DNA from 2 places in the Plantactinospora sp. BC1 genome. Region 2 is predicted to be linked to the other one. Evidence: predicted binding sites of a transcription regulator. Region 2 holds the regulator's gene; the other holds the start of a gene.

Region 1 (5,491 bases), 4.0 Mb from region 2:
CGCCGAGCACGGCGAGCTGCTCGCGCAGCTGGTGCCGACTGACCACCAGCGCCCGGAGGTAGGACTCCGCCTCCCGGGTCATCCGGTTGAAGCTGTCGGCGAGCCGGCCGACCTCGTCCGGCGACCGGACCGGTACCCGGGTCGCCAGGTCACCCTCGGCGACCCGGTCGGCGGCGCGGGCCAGTTCGGCCAGTGGCCGGGTGGTCGACCGGGCCAGCCGGCCGGCGGCGAGCACCGCGAACACCCCGGCGAGGAGTACGACGATCGCCAGGGGTCCGTACCGGGTCATCGGCGGGTCCCGGGGTACCGACAGCACCAGCGGCAGCGGCTGACCGGGTGCCGGACCGACCCGCCGGACGTACCGGCCCCCGTTCGCCTGGACGACCTTGTCCCCGGAGATCCGCCGGGCGGCGGCGAGCACGGCCGCCCGGGAACCGGTCGACTCGGTACTCGGTGACTCGGCCCCCTGCGGTCCGGCGTCCGGAACTGCGCCGCCGGGCACCGCGGTTCCGGCGGACGAACCGGCCGAGGAACCGGCCGACGAGGAGACCGACGAGGCGACGGTGTGCGGCGCGGCACTGCCGACGGGTCCGGGCACCGGAAACGCGAGCCCCGGTTCGGGGACGGGGTCCGGTTCGGGGACGGGATCCGGTTCGGGGACCGGGCCCGACGGCGACGGCCCCGGGGAGGTCACGGCCGGCGCGGGCACCTCGCGCAGCAGCGTCACCGCCGTTCCGCTGGCGCTGGCGAGCCGGCGGACGAACGCCGCGTCGAGGGCCTGTGCGGTCCAGACCGCGCCGGTCACCGCTCCCGAGCCGTCCCGGAGTTCGACCCGGGCCGCCAGGGCACGGGGTGCCGGGCCGGTGCCGGCGGCGCCGTCGCAGGAGGCCCAGGGGCGGGCGGGTGCCGCCGGGGTGACGAACTCGACCGTGTCGGCCGAACCGAGGATCACGACCGCGTCCGCCAGCCCCCGGGTCACCACCTCGCCAGCCGCGCCGGTCCGGCTGGTCGGATCGGCGAGTACGGCCAGCGCGCCGGCCGTGGCGTGCAACTGTCGACAGAGCGCGCCGACCGACGTACGGACGGCTTCGGCGGCGAGGTTGAGCCGGTGTTCGGCCTGGTGACGGCTTGCCGTGGCGACCGTACCGGCGACGGAGAGCGCGCCGAGCAGCACCGGCCCGAGCACGACGGCGAGGAAAGCTGTGGTCAACCGTCCGCGCAGCGTCACTCATCCCCCCGGAAGCTCGGCACCCGATGCTGCGATGCTGACCCAACCGCATTGGTTAACCGGCCTGGCCCCGGGAGTGTTACGTGCCGGATTTTTCGGATGAAGGTGTCGGTCCGCGCAAGATCGCGCTCCGGACCACCGTGCTGGCCCGGCGCCGGGCGCTGTCGGCTCCGGCCCGGCTGGCCGCCGCCGAGCGCCTCCGGGCCGAGCTGCGCGCCCTGGTCCAGCGGGTACGACCACGCCTGATCACCGGTTACGTGCCGGTCGGGAGCGAGCCGGGCGGGGCCGGGTTGCCGGACGAGTTGGTCGCCGCGCTGGGACCGGCCGGGCGACTCCTGCTGCCGGTACTCCGCCCGGACCTCGACCTGGACTGGGCGCCGTACGCCGGACCGGGTTCACTGGTCGCGGCCGGTCGGGGGCTGCGGGAGCCCCGTACCGACCGGCTCGGTCCGGGTGCGATCGGCTCCGCCGGGCTGGTCGTCGTACCGGCGGTGGCGGTCGACCGGCGCGGTCTCCGGCTCGGTCGCGGCGGCGGCTCGTACGACCGCGCCCTGGCCCGGGTCGCGCCCGGCGCTCTCACCGTGGCGCTGTTGCACGACGGCGAGCTGGTCGACTCGGTGCCGGCGATGGATCATGACCGTCCGGTACGCGCCGTGATCACCCCTTCCGGCGGGTTCCAGCACGTGGGGCCCGGTTGACGGCTCCCGCTGCTCGCGTTGCCGGGCGGCCGGTCGGAGTCCCGCCCGGCGTCGGCCTGGACACTTCGGCTGGACGAAAACGGGTACGATGCCGCACCATTGGCACTCGGATACGTCGAGTGCCAACAGGCTGCAAGATCCGGAGGGGAACGTGCCCACCTACCAGTACGCCTGCACCGAGTGCGGCCACCAGCTCGAGGCGGTGCAGTCCTTCACCGACGAGCCGTTGACCGAGTGCCCGGCGTGCGAGGGTCGCCTGCGCAAGCTCTTCAACTCCGTCGGCATCGTCTTCAAGGGCTCCGGCTTCTATCGGACCGACTCCCGGAGCAACGGTTCGGAGGGTGGCGGCGCCGCGGCGAGCAAGTCCGACTCGTCGAAGAGCGACTCCGCGAAGACCGGCTCCGGCGGCGACTCGGGTTCGACCGGCGGCGGCACGTCCGGCACGTCCGGCAGCGGCGGAGCCTCCGGCTCGGCCAACGGCGCGTCGAGCGGGTCCGCCAGCAAGCCGAAGGCGGCCTCCTCCTCCTCGACCAGCTCGACCTGACGGCCGCCGACCTGCCGCCCTCGCCCGACCCGTCGGGGGTCGACGTCGCCGTCGCGCTCCGACGAGTTATCCACAGCCCTCCGAGTTATCCACAGGCTGTGAGTTATCCGCCGCCTCCCCGGGCCGACCTCGCCTAGCCTGCTGCGCACCGGACGGCGCCGACCTCGCTGGCGTCGCCGGGCGAGGGAGGTTCGCCGTGGCGCTCGACCGTACGCCCACCCGTCGGGACGGCACGCTGAGCCCGGCCCGCTGGGCACGCCCCGGCGCCGGCTCGATACTGCGCTGGCTGCTGGTGGTCGCCCTGGTGACGCTCGCGCTCGGTGCGCTCTACCTGCGCGAGCCGACCTCGACCTGTCCCGCGCCGTCGGCCGGCCCCACCGGGGGCGAGGTCGGTCCGTCCCGGTCCGCTGCGCCGGTCGTCGGCACGGGGTCCGACGGGCCGGCCGGGGCGAGCCCGGCGGGGAGCGGGCCGGCGGCACGACCCGGCGGGTCGCCGGGTGCGCCGGCAGCGCCGAGCGGGGTGCCGGTGCCGGAGGGGACCGTGGGGGTGCCGATCCGGCTCGCCGAACCGGCGGCGCTGACCGTGGCCCGGCCGGGAGCCCGGGTGGATCTCCTCGCGGCGCCCGGCGGCGACCAGGCGGGCCGGTCCCCGAAGCCGACCGTACTGGCCACCCGGGTGCTGGTACTCGACGTACTCGGGCCGGGCCAGACCGACGGCGCGGCCAGCGCCATCTACCTGGCGCTCCGCCCCGACCAGGCCCACCGGGCGGTCGGGATGCCGGAATCCACCCGCTTCGCGATCATCGTTCGCTCGTAGCCGCGTCGCGACCGGAGCCCGTCGACGGGTGCCGGAGGGGGCAGGCGGTCAGCCCCAGTGCGGTGGCCGATCGGCGAGTAGCCGCTCGTCGTTGGAGTCCGGCCGCTCGCCCCAGCCCCGGTCGGTGTCGTCCACCGACTGCTCCGGCGGCATCCGACGGTCACCGGTCGACCTGACCGGCCGCTCGTCGTCCCGCCCGCCGCTCGTGCTGTGCTGCTGCTCCGTCCCGGACACCCGGCAAGCGTACCCGGGAGGCCGGGTCGCCAGCCCCGTCGGTGACCGCCGGCGAGGGGCCGCGGAGGGCTCAGGTTGGTAGCGTCGGACAGCGTGACGACGCAGAGCGGGAACTCCGCCGATGACGCCTTCTGGCGTCGACCCACCGGACCGCCCGCCGACGCCCCGGAGTCCGCGGCAGGGTCCCCGGCGCCGCCACCGGTACCCGAGATCCACTATCCCGGCCCACCGCCGAGCATCACCCCGCCGCCGGGCTGGCGCCCACCGCTGCACGTACAGCCGGCGCCGCCACGGCCACTGCCGGGCCAGGACCATGCCGCGCTGGACGCCGAGGAGGGGAGCGCACGGACGCTGACCTACGGCGTCGGCATGGTCGGCGGCGCGGTGGTACTGGTGCTGATGTGCCTGCTCTGCTCCCGGGCCCTCTTCTGACGACCGGCGGCCGGGACCGCAGCACGCCCCGCTAGAGGACGCCCTGCCAGACCGCCTCGGCGCCGGTGTCCCCGGTGAGGTAGACGTACCAGACGTTGAGCGCGGCGAGCACCACCACGACCGCGCCGAGCAGCAGGTTGAGCCAGACCGGCAGGGACCGCTCCCGGGTGAACCGGGGGCTGGTCACCACCAGCAGCACCAGCGTCACCACGCCGAGGGCGAGACTCCACCAGAGGGTCAGTTCGCCGTACCCCTGGTGCTCCACCACCTTCTGCAGGATCTCCGGGCCGTAACCCTTGGCGGTCAGTACCTCCTGGAGTTCCTCACCGGACTGCACCGCGAAGAAGGCGGCGACCGGCGCGGCCACCGCCAACACCGCCGCCGCCCAGTCGAGCCGGTTGCGGAACCGGGGCAGCACGGCGTACCCGGTGGAGACCAGCGCGAGCAGCGGCACGAAGACGACGGCCGCGTGCACCAGCAACGCGTGTGCGGGGAGACCCATGACTTCCCTGAACACCGACGCCTCCTTGCTACCGCTCCCGACGGGAGCCAACGGACGGTACGAAGATTCGATCACGTCATCCGCGACCTATACCGGTACACGGGGATCGAGCCGGGGCGGTTCAGCCGGGTTCCACCTCGGGTGCGACACCGGGTACGTGTGGCGGGCGCCACGATCGACTCGCATCCGCCTTGTTGGGTCCCCATCGACGTGCTGTGATAGTGAGATGACTGGCGAGGAACTGCTCCGGTCGAGGGGCCTTCGGGTCACCCGACCGCGCCTCGCCGTACTCGAGGTGCTGGCCGCCGGCGGGCACCTGGAGGTGGAGGAGATCACCCAGCGGGTCCGGCAACGCCTCGACTCGGTCTCCACGCAGGCGATCTACGACGTACTGGGTGCGCTCTCCCGGGCCGGTCTCTCCCGCCGGATCGAGCCGGCCGGGTCACCCGCCCGGTACGAGGCGCGGGTCGGCGACAACCACCACCATGTCGTCTGCCGGGGCTGTGGCGAGATCGCCGACGTGGACTGCGCGGTCGGTTCCGCACCCTGCCTCGACCCGGTGACCGCGTACGGCTTCCAGGTCGACGAGGCCGAGGTCACCTACTGGGGCCTCTGCCCGAGCTGCCAGTCGCGCCGGGCCACCGACGACTGATCACGGCCGCGCCCAGCGACCCGGCCGCGCCGCGCCCAGAGCCACCCGCCGCCGCCGTCGGACGGGCGGCACTGGCCGGAGGGCACCGGAACGCGGGCGAGGCACCCGTCGGCGCGTCACGCCGTCTCGGCGTGCCCGCCGTCGCCCGGCTCGACCGGCACGAGGGCGCGTTCCACCGCCGACCAGGGCTCGCGCTCGGGGGCGTCCGCACCGGCCGGGCAACTGCGGCGGTAGTCGCACCAGCCGCACCGGATGCCGGGCGAGACCGGAAAGGCCTCGTCCGGGTCCGTGCCGTCGGCGACCGCCCGCTCGGCGGCGATGATGTCCCGGGCGGTGTCCTCGGCCCGGGCGAGTTGCCGGGCGAGCGATTCCTCGGTGTGGTCG
Region 2 (5,491 bases):
CGTGGAGCGCCGGTTCGAGATCGCCGTACGGGCCGGTGAGCCGGTCGAGGTACGGCTCACCCGCCGGATGGTCGACGGCGAGCACCCGGGCTTCGTCTCCGTCACCCTCGGACACGCCGAGCCCGCGGTCGCCCCGGACGACGCCCTGCTCGACGAGGCGGTCCGGATCGCCGCCGACGCCGACGTGGCGGTGGTGGTGGTCGGCACCACCGAGGAGGTCGAGTCGGAGGGGTTCGACCGGAGCACGCTCACGCTGCCCGGCCGGCAGGACGAGCTGGTCCGGCGGGTCGCGGCGGCCAATCCCCGGACGGTGGTGGTGGTCAACGCCGGCTCCCCGGTGCTGATGCCCTGGGCCGACGAGGTGGCGGCGATCCTGCTCACCTGGTTTCCCGGGCAGGAGGCCGGGGCGGCGCTCGCCGACGTGCTGCTCGGCCGGGCGGAACCGGGCGGACGGCTCCCCACCACCTGGCCACGCCGCCCGGAGGACTGCCCGGCGCTTTCCACCACCCCGGTCGACGGGGTGCTCGACTACACCGACGGGATCTTCGTCGGCTACCGGGGCTGGCGGGCCGCACCGCTCTTCCCGTTCGGGCACGGCCTCGGCTACACCGACTGGGCGTACGAGTCGCTGACCGTCGAGGAGGGGGCGGAGGGGCCGGTCGCGGTGGTCACCGTCCGCAACGCCGGTCGCCGTCCCGGCCGCGAGGTGGTGCAGGTGTACGTCGGCCCGGAGGCCGCCGAGCCGGACCGCCCGGTCCGCTGGCTGGCCGGCTTCGCCGCTGCCGAGGCGGCTCCCGGAGCGGCGGCGACGGTCCGGGTGCCCCTGCCGGCCCGGACCTTCCAGGTCTGGGAGCGGGACGGTTGGCAGACCCGCCCCGGCCGTTACCGGGTCGAGGCGGCGCACAGCATCGCCGACGTTCGCCAGTCCACCACCCTCGACCGCTGACCCACCCCTTCCCGCAAGATTCTTGTAGATCTGTGGTTCGGAGCTGACCACAGATCTACAAGAATCTTGAACTGCGGGTCACCACCGGCCGAGCCGGGTCGACAGTACGGCGAGGGCGGCTACGCCGGCGGTCGAGGTACGCAGCACCTCCGGGCCGAGCCGGACCGGTACGGCACCCGCCGAGGTGAGCGTCGCCAGCTCGGCCGGCGACACGCCTCCCTCGGGACCGACCACCAGCACGATGTCGCCGGAGGGCGGCAGGTCGGCGGTGCCGAGCCGCGCCCGCGCCTCCTCGTGCAGCACGAAACCGGCCGCCGCCTCGGCGACCCGCCGGGCCACCGCCCGGGTCGACTCGTCCGGCGCCTGCGCCGAGCCGGCGACCGTCGGCAGCCAGGCGCGGCGGGCCTGCTTGGCCGCCTCACGGGCGGTCGCCGCCCAGCGGTCCCGGGCCCGGGCGCCCCGGTCGCCGCGCCACTGCGCCACCGAACGCTCCGCCGCCCAGGGCACGATCTCGTCCACCCCGACCTCGGTCATCGCCTGCACGGCCAGCTCGGCCCGGTCGCCCTTGGCGATGCCCTGCACCACCACCAGCCTCGGGTCGGGCGGGTCGACGTACCGCCGGGAGGTGACCGCGGCGGTCAGGGTGCCCCGTCCGACGGCGGTGACCACGGCGGTCAGGGTGCCGCCGCGTCCGTCGGCGAGCAGCAGCTCCTCGCCGGTACGCAGCCGCTGCACGGTCGCCGCGTGATGCCCCTCCGGACCGTCCAGCGTGACGGAGTCGTCCGGCGGCAACGACTCGACCAGGAACAGCGGCGCGCTCACGGCGAGCAGGTTAGCGGGTCGTCCGGCCGGCACGGCTCGCCGGCCGGACGACGCGCCAATCAGGCGTGACCGTCAGGCGTGGCCGTCAGGCGTGGCCGTCAGGCGTGGCCGTTGAAGGCGTCGCGCATCCGGGAGAAGAAGCCGCCCTGCTTGGTCAGCTCGGCGACCTCCTCGCCCCGGGTCTTGGCGAACTCGCGCAGCATCCGCTCCTGCTCGGCGTCGAGCTTGGTCGGGGTACGCACGTCGAGGTGCACGTAGAGGTCGCCCCGGCCGGTACCGCGCAGGTGTGGCACTCCCCGGGCGCGCAGCCGCAGCGTCGAGCCCGGCTGGGTGCCCGGCTTGACGTCGACCGGCTCCTCGCTGTCCAGCGTCTTGATGGTCAGCCGGGTACCGAGTGCGGCGGCGGTCATCGGCACGGTGACCCGGCAGTGCAGGTCGTCGCCCTTGCGGGAGTAGACGTCGTGCGGCCGCTCGTGGATCTCGACGTAGAGGTCGCCGGCCGTACCGCCGCCGGGGCCGACCTCGCCCTGCTGGGCCAGCCGGATCCGCATGCCGTCCTCGACGCCGGCCGGGATCTTGACGGTCAGCGAGCGACGGGTACGCACCCGGCCGTCCCCGGCGCAGGTCGGGCAGGGGTGCGGGATGACCGTGCCGTACCCCTGGCAGACGGTGCACGGCCGGGACGAGACTACCTGGCCGAGGAAGGTGCGCTGGACCGACTGCACCTCGCCCCGCCCGCCGCACGCCTCGCAGGTCGCCAGGTGGGTGCCGGGCGCCGTGCCGGCCCCCGTGCAGGTGGTGCAGAGCACGGCGGTGTCCACCGCGATCGGCGCCTCGACCCCGAAGGCCGTCTCGTGCAGGTCGAGCTCGAGCCGCAGGATGGCGTCGGCACCCGGCCGGGTACGGGGGCGCGGCCCCCGGGAACCACCCGCCGCACCGAAGAAGGCGTCCATGATGTCCTGGAAGCCGACGAACGGCCCACCGGCACCGCCCGGGCCGGCACCGGGGCCGCCACCGGGAGCCAGCGGGTCGCCACCGAGGTCGACGATCTGCCGCTTCTGGTCGTCCGAGAGGACTTCGTACGCGGCGTTGATGTCCTTGAACTTCTCGTGTGCCTCCGGATCCGGATTAACGTCCGGGTGGTACTGCCGCGCCAACTTGCGGTAGGCGCGCTTGATGTCGTCGTCGGAGGCGTCCCGGCTGACGCCGAGAATCCCGTAGTAGTCCTTGGCCACTGCGTTCCGTGTCCTCATGTCTGTCTCGCGTTACCGTCCGCCGGTCGTCAGGGGTGAGCTTGGTGGTCAGTTCTGCGCCAGCACGTCGCCGACGTAGCGTGCCACGGCCCGCACCGTGGCGATGGTGCCCGGGTAGTCCATCCGAGTGGGCCCCAACACGCCGAGTCCGCCGACGATGGTCGTACCCGGACCGTATCCGGTGCTGACCACCGAGGTGGCCCGCAGATTGTCGATCTCGTTCTCGTCGCCGATGCGCACCTGGAGGGTGTTCGGCTCCACCTCGCCGATCAGCTTGAGCAGAACGACCTCCTCCTCGAGTGCCTCGAGAATCGGTCGCAGTGAACCCTGGAAGTCGAGCAGTCCGCCCCGGGTCAGGTTGGCGGTGCCGGCCATCACGATCCGCTCCTCGTGCCGCTCGACCAGGGTCTCCAGCAGCACCGTGGCGAGCGTGGTCATCGCCGGGCGGAGCCCCGGAGGCACCTCCTCGACCAGCGCCTGGACCAGCGGCGGGGTGTCGGCCAGCTTCTTGCCGACGAGCCGCTCGTTGACCAGCCGGCGCAGGTCCGTCACGTCGTCGGCGCTGATCGGGATGGGCAGCTCGACCAGCCGCTGCTCCACCCGACCGGTGTCGGCGATCATGACCAGCATCAGCCGGGTGGTGGAGATCGGCACCAGTTCCAGGTGCCGGACGGCGGAGCGGGCCAGGCTCGGGTACTGCACCACGGCCACCTGCCGGGTGAGCTGGGCGAGCAGCCGGACCGTACGGTGCACCACGTCGTCGAGGTCCACCGCGCCGACCATGAAACGCTCGATCGCCCGGCGCTCGGCCGGGGTGAGCGGCTTGACCCGGGAGAGCCGGTCCACGAAGAGCCGGTAACCACGGTCGGTGGGCACCCGGCCGGCGCTGGTGTGCGGCTGCCGGATGTAGCCCTCCTCCTCCAGCACGGCCATGTCGTTGCGGACGGTGGCCGGGGAGACCCCGAGTTGGTGCCGCTCGACCAGGGCCTTGCTGCCGACCGGCTCCTGGGTGGCGACGTAGTCCTCCACGATCGCGCGCAGCACGTCGAGCTTGCGGTCGTCGAGACCCATCCTCACCTCCCTGCGACGTCCCGGCCCCGGCTGGGCGAAACGACCGGGGCGACCACGACGGTCGGGCCAGGTCCGCCCTGGCACTCGACTGTAGCGAGTGCCAGTCTACGACCAAGGCGTACCCGGCGCGATGATCGTTTGGAGGGGATATCCGAACCTGGACAACAGGCTTGCCAGCACACCCTACCCCGGTGGACCTAGCAGGTACGGTCGGCCATTGTCCAGATTCGATTCGGGGGGCGGCTGGCGCTGGTTGATCGGGAGTCCTACCGTGACCTCCATGACTGAACCGCCTCGCCCTCCCGGAGAATACGGCGGTCCGCCCCAGGACCCGACCACCCCGATGAATCCGGGCCAATACCCGACACCAGGCGAGGGGTACCCCCCGCCCGCCGCACCGCAGTACGGTGCGCCCGGCACGCCCCCGCCGACCTCGGGCGGCGGGACGTACCCGACCTCGGGCGCGGGGACGTACCCGACCTCCGGTGGCGGGACGTACCCGACGTCAGGTGGCGGGACCTATCCGACCTCCGGTGGCGGTTATCCCCCGCCCGGCGGCGGTTACCCGCCGGCCGGCGGTTACCCACCTCCCGGTGGCGGCTACCCGCCCCCCGGCGGTCAGCCCCCGGGTGGGTACCCGGGCGCCGGCTACCCGCCGCCGGGTGGCTACCCGCCGCCGGGCAACCCGTACGGCGCCCCGGCACCGTCCGGCTACGCCAACAGCGACGAGAAGACCTGGGCCCTGATCGCGCACTTCGGCGGCATCGTGGTCGGCTTCATCGCCTCGCTGGTCGCGCTGCTCGCCAAGGGCAACGAGTCGCCGACCGTACGCGCGCACGCGGTCGAGGCGCTCAACTTCCAGATCACCTGGGGCATCATCTCGATCGTCTCGCTGATCGTCGGGACCTGCACCATCGTGCTGTTCTTCCTGCCGTTGATCGCCTGGGTGATCGTGCTGATCTTCTCGGTCATCGCCGGCATGAAGGCCAACGAGGGCGTGCTGTACCGGTACCCGATGACCATCCGCATGATCAAGTAACGTCCGAACCGTCTCCGCGACGGCCCGCGCCGGCTCCGGCGCGGGCCGTCGCGCCGTCCGGGGTCGAAACGGGTCGGATCAGGGCAGCAGGTCCCGGACCACCGCGTCGGCCAGCAGCCGGCCGCGCAGGGTGAGCACGGCCCGCCCCGCGTCGTACGCCGCCCCGTCCAGCAGACCGGTCCGGCAGGCTCCGGCCGCAGCCGCCCGACCGGCGTCGTCGAGGACCGACAGCGGCAGCCCGGCGGCGAGCCGGAGCCCGAGCAGCACCTCCTCCGTCCGCCGCTCCTCGGCCGAGAGCACCTCCCGGGCCTGCCCCGGGGAGTGCCCCGCCGCCAGCCGGGCCGCGTAACTCGACGGGTG

Evidence for each region. The regulator HrcA, encoded in region 2, represses chaperone genes, less so after heat shock. The targets are predictions, from matches to a motif close to GGTTNGCACNCTCNNNNNGAGNGTGCNAACC.
Region 1: a site for HrcA is predicted at 2,024-2,054, ahead of C6361_RS12115 (FmdB family zinc ribbon protein). Genes of this name have one in related genera too.

What each region holds. Positions count from the first base shown of each region.
Region 1 covers NZ_CP028158.1:2,825,163-2,830,653, reverse strand. The annotation lists gene C6361_RS38140 (diguanylate cyclase) at 1-1,228, opposite strand, end outside; gene C6361_RS12120 (5-formyltetrahydrofolate cyclo-ligase) at 1,312-1,926, shown strand; gene C6361_RS12115 (FmdB family zinc ribbon protein) at 2,078-2,470, shown strand; gene C6361_RS37580 (flagellar biosynthesis protein FlgA) at 2,667-3,287, shown strand; gene C6361_RS12105 (hypothetical protein) at 3,336-3,521, opposite strand; gene C6361_RS12100 (hypothetical protein) at 3,615-3,953, shown strand; gene C6361_RS12095 (DUF2231 domain-containing protein) at 3,985-4,470, opposite strand; gene C6361_RS12090 (Fur family transcriptional regulator) at 4,682-5,107, shown strand; gene C6361_RS12085 (RecB family exonuclease) at 5,224-5,491, opposite strand, start outside.
Region 2 covers NZ_CP028158.1:7,208,043-7,213,533, forward strand. The annotation lists gene C6361_RS31645 (glycoside hydrolase family 3 C-terminal domain-containing protein) at 1-946, shown strand, start outside; gene C6361_RS31650 (16S rRNA (uracil(1498)-N(3))-methyltransferase) at 1,025-1,768, opposite strand; gene dnaJ (molecular chaperone DnaJ) at 1,867-3,003, opposite strand; gene hrcA (heat-inducible transcriptional repressor HrcA) at 3,070-4,092, opposite strand; gene C6361_RS31665 (DUF4870 domain-containing protein) at 4,373-5,131, shown strand; gene hemW (radical SAM family heme chaperone HemW) at 5,210-5,491, opposite strand, start outside.